2 regions of the Mesorhizobium sp. M0904 genome follow, and region 2 is predicted to be linked to the other one. Evidence: riboswitches for the same ligand, from Rfam matches in the RefSeq annotation. Region 2 holds a riboswitch; the other holds the start of a gene.
What was found. A riboswitch is a leader RNA that binds a small molecule or an ion and turns the genes downstream of it on or off. The one in region 2 is predicted to bind cobalamin.
Positions count from the first base shown of each region.

Region 1 (5,559 bases), on a different contig from region 2:
TCTTCTTCTGCAGCAGAAGGATGCCGTAGAGCAGCGCTTCGGCGCTCGGCGGGCAGCCGGGCACGTAGATGTCGACCGGCACGATGCGGTCGCAGCCGCGCACCACCGAATAGGAATAATGATAATAGCCGCCGCCGTTGGCGCAGGAGCCCATCGAGATGACGTAGCGCGGCTCCGGCATCTGATCGTAGACCTTGCGCAGCGCCGGCGCCATCTTGTTGGTCAGCGTGCCGGCAACGATCATGATGTCGGACTGACGCGGAGACGCGCGCGGCGCGACACCGAACCTCTCGGAGTCATAGCGCGGCATCGAGGTATGGATCATCTCGACCGCGCAGCAGGCGAGACCGAAGGTCATGAACATCAGCGAGCCGCTGCGCGCCCAGGTGATCAGCGCCTCGGTCGAGGTGACGAGAAAGCCCTTGTCGGCGAGCTCGTTGTTGATCTCCAGGAAGAACGGATCGTCGGACCCCACCGGCCTGCCGGTGTTGGGGTCGATGAGGCCCTTGGGCTTCGGCGCGACGAGCGTGCCGGAACTGTCGTTCAATCCCATTCCAGCGCTCCTTTTTTCCATTCATAGGCAAAGCCGATGGTCAGCACCGCCAAAAACACCATCATCGACCAGAAGCCGAGCATGCCGATCTGGCTGAACGACACCGCCCAAGGAAACAGGAAGGCTACCTCCAGATCGAAGATGATGAACAGGATCGACACCAGGTAGAAGCGGATGTCGAACTTCATGCGCGCATCGTCGAACGAGTTGAAGCCGCATTCATAGGCCGAAAGCTTTTCCGGATCGGGGTTGCGGTAGGCCACTAGGAAGGGTGCGGCAAGCAGCGCCAGCCCGACCACCAGCGCCACGCCGATGAACAGGACGATGGGCAGGTACGAACCTAAAAGTGCGTTCATGCTGCAGTTTCCGTTGGCGGCCAATCCACTCTGATTACAGCACCGGACCCACTTGCGGAAGCGTGACAGTTTAACCACTGAACCGTTTTAAGGGGGCTCTATGCTGCAACGCGGCGAGGGTTAGCGCAGCGCTTTCGGCGAAGCAAGTCAAACCTTGTTCAAATCGCGGTACTGGGCGGCATATCCGGGAAAACTGGTCAGATCCGCTCCTGTTTGATTTCTTTCACTTTTCACTCCACTTTTCTCTCCTAACATGGATGCCGCCAAAACCCTGCTAGCATGGCGCGGAATCGCAGATTCTCTGCTCTGTCCGGCATCATCAGGATACCCGCATTGATGAAGGAAAAAATCTCACTTCGCATGGCCCGCCGCATCGCGCTGGCGGCACAGGGATTCAATGACCCCCGACCCGCCGGTACACCCGACCGCCGACATCTGGCCCGCGTGCTTGCCCGTACCGGCCTGCTGCAGATCGATTCCGTCAGCGCCGTGGTGCGCGCCCACTACATGCCGCTCTATTCGCGGCTTGGCCCCTACAAGCTGGCGCTGCTCGACGACGCCGCCATAACGCGCAAGCGCATGGTCTTTGAATATTGGGCGCACGAAGCCTCCTTCCTGCCGGTCGAGACCTATCCGCTGATGCGCTGGCGCATGCAGCGGGCCGAGCGCGGCGAGGAAATGTACAGCGGACTGGCCAAATGGGGCCGCGAGCACGCCGCCTATATCGAAGACATCTATCGCGAGGTCGCCGAACGAGGCCCGATCGCGGCGTCGGCTTTCGAAGGCCAGAAGGGTTCGGGCGGCTGGTGGGGCTGGAGCCATGCCAAGCACGCCTTCGAATGGCTGTTCTGGGCCGGCCGCATCACCACCGCGCATCGCCGCGGCTTCGAACGGTTCTACGATCTGCCGGAGCGCGTACTGCCGCCCGCGATACTCGCTCTACCGGTTCCCTGCCCCGAGGACGCCCACCGCGAATTGCTGCGCATCTCCGCCCGCGCCCATGGCGTCGCCACGGCAGGCGACCTGCGCGACTATTTCCGCCTCTCGCCCGCCGATATTAAGGGCCGCATCGAGGAGCTGGTCGAGGCTGGCGAGCTGTTGCCGGTGAGCGTCGACGGCTGGAGCAAAACAGCCTATCTCCACAAGAACGTCCGTTTGCCGCGCAGGATCGAGGCGCGCGCCTTGCTTGCGCCGTTCGATCCCGTGGTCTTCGAGCGGTCGCGCACCGAGCGATTGTTCGACTTCCACTACCGCATCGAGATCTACACGCCGGCCGAAAAGCGCCGGTATGGCTATTATGTGCTGCCGTTCCTGCTCGGCGACAGCCTCGTCGGGCGCGTCGACCTCAGGGCCGACCGTCCGGCCGGCGTATTGCGCGTCCATGCCGCCTATGCGGAGCCCGGCGCCCCGCCACAAACCGCTGCCGAACTCTTCGAGGAATTGAAGCAGATGCAGGGCTGGCTCGGGCTTGAGCGCATCGAGGTGACGGCTGCCGGCGACCTTGGCCGGCCGCTCGCAGATATCGCCGCGTCATAGACGTGCGTTGACACGACTGCCTCCACAAGCCTAAATCCGTTCCAGACGGTCCCCTGCCCGCAACGGCAGGGGCCAAGAGGGAATGCGGTGCGAAATCTCGATTTCAAATCCGCGGCTGTCCCCGCAACTGTAAGCGACGAGCCAAGGCCGAAAACCACTGGGATATTCCCGGGAAGGCGGCACCAAGGCGATGACCCGCGAGCCAGGAGACCTGCCGTCTAGGACATAAGAATCCGATCGCCTGGCGGGTTTTCCGGGCAAGGAGCCTGATTTGGAACGCGACAGCAGTTTTTCGGCTGAGACAGCGGATTTATTGTCCGGCCCTGACGATTCCCTGGCCGGCGTTACCGTCATCGTCTGCTCTTCCTGCCGTGACGAGACCGGTTCGGACGCTCATCCCCGCGCCGGCGAACTGCTCGCCGAGGACACGCGCCGCGCCGCTTCCGGCGAAAACATCAAAATCCGCACCGTCGAATGCCTCGGCAATTGCAAGCGCCGGCTCAGCGCCGCCATGCTGCGCGGCGGCTGCTGGAGTTACGTCTTCGGCGACCTGACCGCGACCAGCGGCGCCGATCTCGTGACCGGCGCAAAGCTGTTCGCCACCTCGACGGATGGGCTCATTCCGTGGCGCGGCCGTCCCGATTGTCTGAAGCGCGGTCTGGTTGCCCGCATCCCTCCCCTCGACCTTTTGAAGGACTTGATATGACCGCTGCCTCCCTTTCGCGCGTCCCCTGCACCATCGTTACCGGCTTTCTCGGCGCCGGCAAGACGACATTGATCCGCCATTTGCTCGAAAACGCCAAAGGCAAGCGGCTGGCCATCATCGTCAACGAGTTCGGCGACATCGGCATCGACGGCGAGATCCTGAAGGGCTGCGGCATCGACACCTGCCCCGAGGAAAACATTGTCGAGCTGGCCAATGGCTGCATCTGCTGCACCGTCGCCGACGATTTCGTCCCGGCGCTCGACCAGATCCTGTCGCTGATGCCGAGGGTCGACCATATCCTGATCGAGACGTCCGGGCTGGCCCTGCCCAAGCCGCTGGTCCAGGCCTTCCAGTGGCCGTCGGTCAAGAGCCGGGTGACCGTCGATGGCGTTATCGCCGTCGTCGACGGACCGGCGCTGGCTGATGGCCGCGTCGCCAACGACATGGACGCCCTGCAGGCGCAGCGCACGCAGGACGAGACGCTCGAACACGACGATCCGGTCGAGGAAGTATTCGAGGACCAGCTCGCTTGCGCCGACCTGATCATCCTGTCGAAGAGCGACCTGATGGACGCAGCCGGCTCGGCCCGTGCCAATGCCGTCATCGGCAAGCATGTTGCGCGGGCGGTGAAGATCGTGCCGACTTCGCAAGGCAAGGTCGATCCGTCGGTGCTGCTCGGCCTCGGCCTCGCCGTCGAGGACGACATCGAGAACCGCAAGACCCATCACGACGACGAGCTCGACCACGAACATGACGATTTTGACTCGTTCGTCATCGACATCGCGTCCGTGTCCAACCCGGACGAGCTCGCACAACGCGTCGCCACGGCGGCGGCGGAGGAAAACGTGTTGCGCGTCAAGGGCTTCGTCGAGGTTGGCGGCAAGCCGATGCGGCTCCTGCTGCAGGCCGTCGGCCCGCGCGTCAACCATTATTACGACCGCGCCTGGACGGCTGAAGACGATCGCCGCTCGCGCCTTGTCGTCATCGGCCTGAAAGGGCTGAACCGCCCGGCGATAGAGCGTATCCTCGCCGGCTGACCCCAGGTACGAGCCGCGATGCACATCCTCACCACCACATCCGCCTCGCTCGACGATCTCGCCGAGCCTGTCGATCTCAGGCAAACGCCTGCGGATGTCGTGGCCCTGTCCTTCACCGACAGCGACCTGGCCGGGCTGGCGGCGGCGTGGAAGGCGGATGCGGACCGCCTGCCCTCGATGCGGCTCGCCGCCTTGCGCGACCTGCGCCATCCGATGTCCGTCGACCTCTGGACCGAGAGCGTCGCCCGCCACGCCAAGGTCATTCTGGTCCGCATTCTCGGCGGCTACGAGTGGTGGCGCTATGGCTGCGACCAGCTCGCCGTTATCGCGCGAAATCGCGGTATCAAGCTGGCGCTCCTACCGGGCGAGAGCCACGACGAGGATTTGCGACTGATCGAAGGCTCGACGCTGCCGCGCGAGGAGTTGGACGCCCTGCTGGGCTATTTTCGCGAGGGCGGGCCGGCAAATATGACGGCGCTGGTGCAGAGGCTGGCAAGTCTCGCTGGATCGGGTGCGGCGGTAGCCGAACCTGTTAGCGTGCCAAAGGCGGGATTTTACGAGCCGGGGCTGGGGGTCGTCCCCCTCCCCCTCGAGGGGAGGGTCCGGCCGAAGGCCGAGGGTGGTGTCCTCTCCGAAGCGTGCCAACACTTTGAAGCGCGCCGACAGAAAAAAATGTCGAGCACTGCCGCAACGACCCCACCCGGCCCTTCGGGCCACCCTCCCCTCGAGGGGGATGGGGACGTCGTGCCAATTCTCTTCTACCGTTCGATGCTGCTCGCCGCCGACGTCGCGCCCATCGACGCACTTTTCGAAGCGCTGAGCGCGCGCGGCATGGCTCCCGTGCCTATCTTCGTCTCCAGCCTCAAGGACCCGGCCTCACTCGCCTTTGTTGAAACCGCGCTTGCAACGCTGAAGCCTGCCGCCATCATCACTGCCACAGCTTTCGCCTCCGGGGCCGAGCCGGGCGTTGAAACCCTGTTCGACCGCGCCGGCGTGCCGGTGTTCCAGGTCATCGTCGCAACCACCCGCCGCGACATCTGGCAAACCAATCAGCGCGGCCTGGCGCCGGCCGACCTTGTTATGCATGTCGTCCTGCCCGAGCTCGACGGCCGCATCCTGGCCGGCGCCATTTCCTTCAAGGGCGAAAGCGAAACCGATCCTGCATTGGCCTTCCGCGCCTTCGCCAACCGGCCAGAGCCCGACCGCGTCGCGCAAGTGGCGAACCGTATCGAGGCATTCGTGCGCCTGCAGCGGACGCCGCGCGCGGAACGCAAGCTCGCCATCCTGATCCCCGACTATCCGAGCGCCCCCGGTCGCACCGGCTACGCCGTCGGCCTCGACGTGCCGTCCAGCGTGCTGGCAATGCTGCAC
Region 1 covers NZ_JAMYOC010000020.1:24,212-29,770, reverse strand. Annotated here, with positions in the region: gene NKH80_RS20965 (NuoB/complex I 20 kDa subunit family protein) at 1-553, opposite strand, end outside; gene NKH80_RS20960 (NADH-quinone oxidoreductase subunit A) at 544-909, opposite strand; gene NKH80_RS20955 (winged helix-turn-helix domain-containing protein) at 1,246-2,445, shown strand; cobalamin riboswitch at 2,475-2,678, shown strand; gene NKH80_RS20950 (DUF1636 family protein) at 2,717-3,151, shown strand; gene cobW (cobalamin biosynthesis protein CobW) at 3,148-4,188, shown strand; gene NKH80_RS20940 (cobaltochelatase subunit CobN) at 4,207-5,559, shown strand, end outside.
Region 1: linked by a shared signal. The riboswitch ahead of NKH80_RS20950 (DUF1636 family protein) and the one ahead of metE (5-methyltetrahydropteroyltriglutamate--homocysteine S-methyltransferase) in region 2 are both predicted to bind cobalamin.

Region 2 (5,559 bases):
GGCCGGAGCGGTCTCGACGCCAATCACATCCCCTTCGAACTCGACACGTCACAGGGAGAAAACGGTTCCCTTTATTCCTGCGCGATTAGTACACGTGCCGAAGGAAAGTGCACTTTCTCGCTCGAGTGACTTATTTCAAAGGATGTGATCGCGTTTTGGCACATTCACGGCCCACATGCGGCAGCCGCTAACTCACCACATGGTGAGCAACCAGGAAACCTTCCGGCCTACACTTTCTCCCGGAGCGCGCGTGCTGCAGCAACCATGTTCATGAGGGCAGGGCGGACCTCCTCCCACTTGCGGGTTTTGAGGCCACAGTCCGGGTTTACCCACAGTTGGGCATCGGACAGTCGCTCGCGGGCAAGCATGACGAGATCCGAAATCTCGCCGACTTCCGGGACCCGTGGTGAGTGAATGTCGTAGACTCCGGGCCCGATTTCATTCGGATATTTGGAGCTCGTGAAGGCGTCCAGCAGTTCCATTTTCGAGCGCGACGTCTCAATCGAAATGACATCCGCATCCATTTCAGCGATCGCGTCGATGATCTCGTTGAACTCCGAATAGCACATGTGGGTATGGATTTGAGTCGCGTCCTTTACACCCGTTGAAGCGATCCGGAAGCATTCGACAGCCCAGTCGAGATAGTCGTTCCAATCAGACTGGCGCAGTGGCAATCCTTCGCGAAACGCGGCCTCATCGATCTGGATCATCCTTGCGCCGGACCATTCGAGATCCGTCACTTCGTCGCGGATGGCGAGCGCGATCTGGCGGCATGCTTCGGAGCGGGGTACGTCGTCGCGAACAAATGACCAGTTGAGAATGGTCACTGGGCCTGTGAGCATTCCCTTCACAGGGTTTTTCGTAAGCGACTGGGCGAACTGCCACCAGCGCAGCGTCATCGGATTGGGCCTCGATACGTCGCCGAAGATGATGGGGGGGCGCACGTAACGCGACCCATAGCTCTGCACCCAGGCATGCTGGGTGAAGGCGAAGCCGGACAGCTGCTCGCCGAAATGCTGTACCATGTCGTTTCGTTCGAACTCACCGTGCACCAGCACGTCCAGCCCGATCTCTTCCTGCCAGCGAATTGCAGCCTCGATCTCCTTCTTCAGGAAGGTCTCGTAGTCGACATAGCTCAGCTGGTCCTTCGCATGAGCGGCCCGCGCCCTGCGTACCTGCGGCGTCTGCGGGAAGGACCCGATGGTCGTCGTCGGGAACGGCGGCAGCCCGAGCGTGCCGGCCTGGACTCTGGAGCGCTCGGCAAAAGCGCTCTCTCGTCGCTTCATGCTGTCGTCAATGCTGGCGATCCGCCCCTCAACCAGCGGGTCATGGATCTTCGTGGATGTCACGCGAGTGGCGGCAGCCTCGGCAGACGCTTTCAACGCGCCTGCCACCGCATCCCTGCCTTGGGACAGGGCCCGGGCAAGCAACACCAACTCGTCGGTCTTCTGGGCCGCGAAGGCGAGCCACGACCTGATGTCCGCGTCGAGTTCCGTCTCCATGCGGAGGTCGATCGGCACATGCAGCATCGAGCAAGAAGGCGCGATCTCGACGCGGTCCAAGGGCCAGCCGGCGACGATCGGTTTGATGCGGTCGAGAATGGCGGGCAGGTTCGCACGCCAGACGTTGCGGCCATCGATCAAGCCAAGCGAGAGCACCAGATCCTTCGGTGCGAGCCGACCCACCGTTTCCAGCTGCTCGGGAGCGCGCACGAGATCAATATGCAGCCCGGCCAGGGGCAGAGAAACCGCGGTTTCGAGATTGTCTCCCAGCGGCCCGAAATAGGTAGCCAGCATGATCTTCAGCTCGGGCGCGGCTTTCGACAGCTGGCCATAGGCGAATTCGAACGCAGCTCGTTCGTTCGGGTTCAGATCGAGGACAAGCGCTGGCTCATCGATCTGCACCCAGTCGGCTCCAGACAGCTTCAGCCTCTGCAGGAGTTGCTCGTAGACGGGCAGCAGCCGCGGCAGGAGCGCGATGGGATCGAATCCTTCGGCAGGCGATTTCGCCAGCTTGAGGAAGGTGATCGGTCCAAGGATGACTGGGCGTGTGTGAACGCCGAGAGCTTTAGCCTCGATGAAGTAATCGACCGGTTTCGTCGACGAGAGGGCGAACGTCTGATCATCGTTGAGTTCCGGCACAATGTAGTGATAGTTGGTGTCAAACCACTTGGTCATTTCCATCGCGGTTACATCAGACCGATGAGCCGCCTGCTGGTGACCAGCGTGTCGACAATCCTCCGTCTGACCCTGGTTGCCCCGCGCCATTGCGAAGTAGATGTCAAGTGGAACCTCGCCGCTATTCCAGCCGTAACGGGATGGAACGGCGCCGACCATGGCTGCGGTGTCGAGCACATGGTCGTAGAGCGAGAAGTCGTTCGACGGGATTTTCGACACGCCGCGATCGTGCTGCTCCTCCCAGCTAGCGGCACGGAGAGCCTTCGCGGTCGTGAGAAGGTCGGCAGCGGACGATTTTCCGGACCAGTAGCTTTCAAGCGCGAATTTCAGTTCTCGCCGACGACCGAAGCGGGGCACGCCGAGCGTTGCTACAGGAATTTGCTGAGAGACAGTCATGCCAGACCCCGATGGTTGGGGCGTCGGTGACAAGGAAGACGCTAGCAGGCCGGCACGAACGCCAGGCTGCAGCGGCCACCGAGACACCCCGCCCGTGGACGTAATTCGCCGTGGCAGGTCTCCTGGCTCGCGGGGTCATAGCCTCTACCCGTCTTCCCAAGGCTATTCGCCTCAGTGACATGAGTGGGGTTGGCTCGCCGCTAACAGTTGCGGGGGCAGCGCCGGCATCGCACCGGCTTCCCTCTTAGCTCCGCTGCGGCAGCGCCGTACGGAGAACCACGACGCGGGAGACAATTACAGCAGTTCGCTTCTTTGTCAACGCCGCATAAAGAAATGTTTATGTCGTTATGTTAAATTTCCGTTGGCATGTTCCAAAGGTCGCCTCGAAAGCGAAAACTGTGGAAGCCTTGAGCGGCCGGTAAATCAAAGCAATGACGCACGGCGCCCTTGTCCAGGAGGATAGGAGTTCGTCGGCTGCCGGCAGCAAACATACCGGCAAGCGCCGTGGTGCTGCTTAGCGCATCATGCGAACCACCTCGGCGTCGAACTTCGGCTCCGAGGTTCCGACCGCTTCGTTGGTGATCTGCTCGCGACCATATTCGGCTCAATGGCGAGGCTGTTGCCCATGTGGAAGCTGTTGGCCGTGATGCCCTCGGTGATATGACACAACGATTTCGGGGGGAGCACACCGAGGCCAGGCGCAGCGGCGTGTTGCGAAGTGATCGAGGCCAATGTCTCGAACTGCTTGTTCGCAGCCCACCGGCTCAAGGTAACCCGGCTCAAACCACCGGGCCAGCTCAAGTCCTGTCCAAATGAGGCCTGAGCGGCAAATCGTCGTGCACGCGCACGGTTTGGCGTTCGATCTTGTGATGCGTCTTGGGCGGACAATCGCCACGGTGCAGCGCGCAGAAGCGGTCCCCAATTGGGAAACCGAGGGCGGTGAGGGCAAGCCAGCGCCACAGGCGGAAGGGGACTTGGACCTGTTTGCCCTGCTGGACCACAAGTTCGCGACACAGGGCCTCAAGGAGAAGACCAAGAGTGATTATGCGCGGGACCTCGCCAAATTCATCAAAAGCAGCGGGCAGTCAAAGTTCGGCGCCGATTGACATGGAGATAGCCATCGCGGCGGACCGCCCAGGCGGACCGCAAGCCGGAATACAACCGGGTGCACGCGGCCAACCTCGTCCACAAGATGGCGTCGGGCACACACCGGCGATGGGAGAGCGGACCGTGGAGTGCAGGAACTTCACGCCTATCCACGCTCCCGTGGACGTGTCCTGCGGCACATCGGCAGCGATATTGAGGAGGCAGTTGAGCTTCTGGTCGAGCACTCTTACCTGCCACTACCTACGCTTAACGTCATCTCGTACTGAAAACGCACCACGCAAGGTCGAGATGTAACATGCGCCCTTCGTGGATGGTTCTAAGCTTCCTCGGGCGCGGTCAATCTGTGATAACGGTCGCTTGGAACCTCCATCACCGCGACGCGATCAAGGTTGGCGTATCGCGCTCGGTAGTAACCTTCTTCCTCCACTTCGGCGAAACTACACTGGGGAACGTCAAAGGTCGCAGCTTCCAATCCGAAGAAAGTCGTAGCGGTTTCCTCATCCAAGAAGTTCCACTCATCTTCTCCGTCGTCATATGTGACGCGAACATAGGAGGCCATGCGCACGGCTTCCTGATCACCCATCTCTGCGATGATGGCATCGCATTCTTTCTTCAGCTTTCCTGAAACCTCACCCTTATCCCAGTCATCCAAAGCCCGATAGATTTCTGGATGATAATACTCTGGCATCTCCTCTACATCGTCACCGATAAGCTCAATGGTGCGGACATATTGCGGATTTATCAAGAGTATTTTGTTGTCAAGGCTCCAACAATACAGCCATGGCCTGCTTGTGTTATTTCTACGCAGATTATGAAGTTCCTTCAACTGACGTAAAATCGATTCACGCGCCTTTTCATCGATAGGATATTGGCGGCTGCCAAGAGACGTCTTGATTCTGAGCGTGCCGTATCGCGTTTCGGCATCGGCAATTGCAAACGGGCTCGTGCGCCACTCCTCGACATCAATCTTCCAGCCCAGCAGCTCCTCGACCGTGCATTTCAACGTGAGACAAAGGTCCTTGATCTGCTCGACGTTCAACTGCGTTTTGCCTGTTTCCCAACGGGCCACAGTCTGTTGCGTCGTTGCCATCTGCTCTGCCAAATCTTTTTGAGTCATGCCCAGTCGAACCCTAAGCTCTTTCATGTTCATAACTCACCTCGCGTGTTCAACACACGCATTGTGGATGAATTAATCTAACACGTCAAGCGTGTTCAAAAATCGCAGCATGTGTTTTTAGGGCGTCTTCGAGGCTCCGGCAGCCGTTCGTGACCACTTGCGCAAGACACAGGGCTGGTACACAGCACGAATGGGCGATCAAAAATTACTGCTGCGATGCTCGTCATCAGCCAAGCTGCCGCCGCACCTTCCACTAGGGTGCCAAGGTTCGAAATGAGTGCAGCCGACCATAGCGAACGGAAGGTCTTGTGCTCAAAAGGAACGAGTGAAGATGTTCTCTTCGCCATTGTGGGAAGCCTCGGGATTGACCGCGGGGCTGGATTTGTTTCGCCTCACTCAACCATGGCCTCGCCGTACAAGCCAAGCTGCCACAGTGCGCGCCTGCTAACTCAGAAAACTTGGCGGCCTTACAGGCATGCGCAGGACGCGCGAAGCCGCTCAAATCTCCCCAGATGGGTCAGCCATCGAAGACCGGCATCACTTGCCCGTTGAGCGGCTATACGATAATGCTCCGCGCTAAGCAGGAAGCGCCAAAAATTCGAGCGGCGACTTCATTCTCCTATTCAGGAAGGAACTATGAGGCGGCAGACGCGACCATTCACCGTGGAAGTCAAACAAAAGCGCAATTATGAAAAATCCGCACGTTCCATCTGGGGCAATTTCGACATCGCCGCGGCGATGGCCGAAACAACAAACGAAGTC
Region 2 covers NZ_JAMYOC010000040.1:5,297-10,855, reverse strand. Annotated here, with positions in the region: gene NKH80_RS28950 (FMN-binding negative transcriptional regulator) at 1-129, shown strand, start outside; gene metE (5-methyltetrahydropteroyltriglutamate--homocysteine S-methyltransferase) at 228-2,573, opposite strand; cobalamin riboswitch at 2,669-2,869, opposite strand; gene NKH80_RS28940 (hypothetical protein) at 3,425-3,679, shown strand; gene NKH80_RS28935 (helix-turn-helix transcriptional regulator) at 3,997-4,830, opposite strand; gene NKH80_RS28930 (MFS transporter) at 4,893-5,144, opposite strand; gene NKH80_RS28925 (transposase) at 5,434-5,559, shown strand, end outside.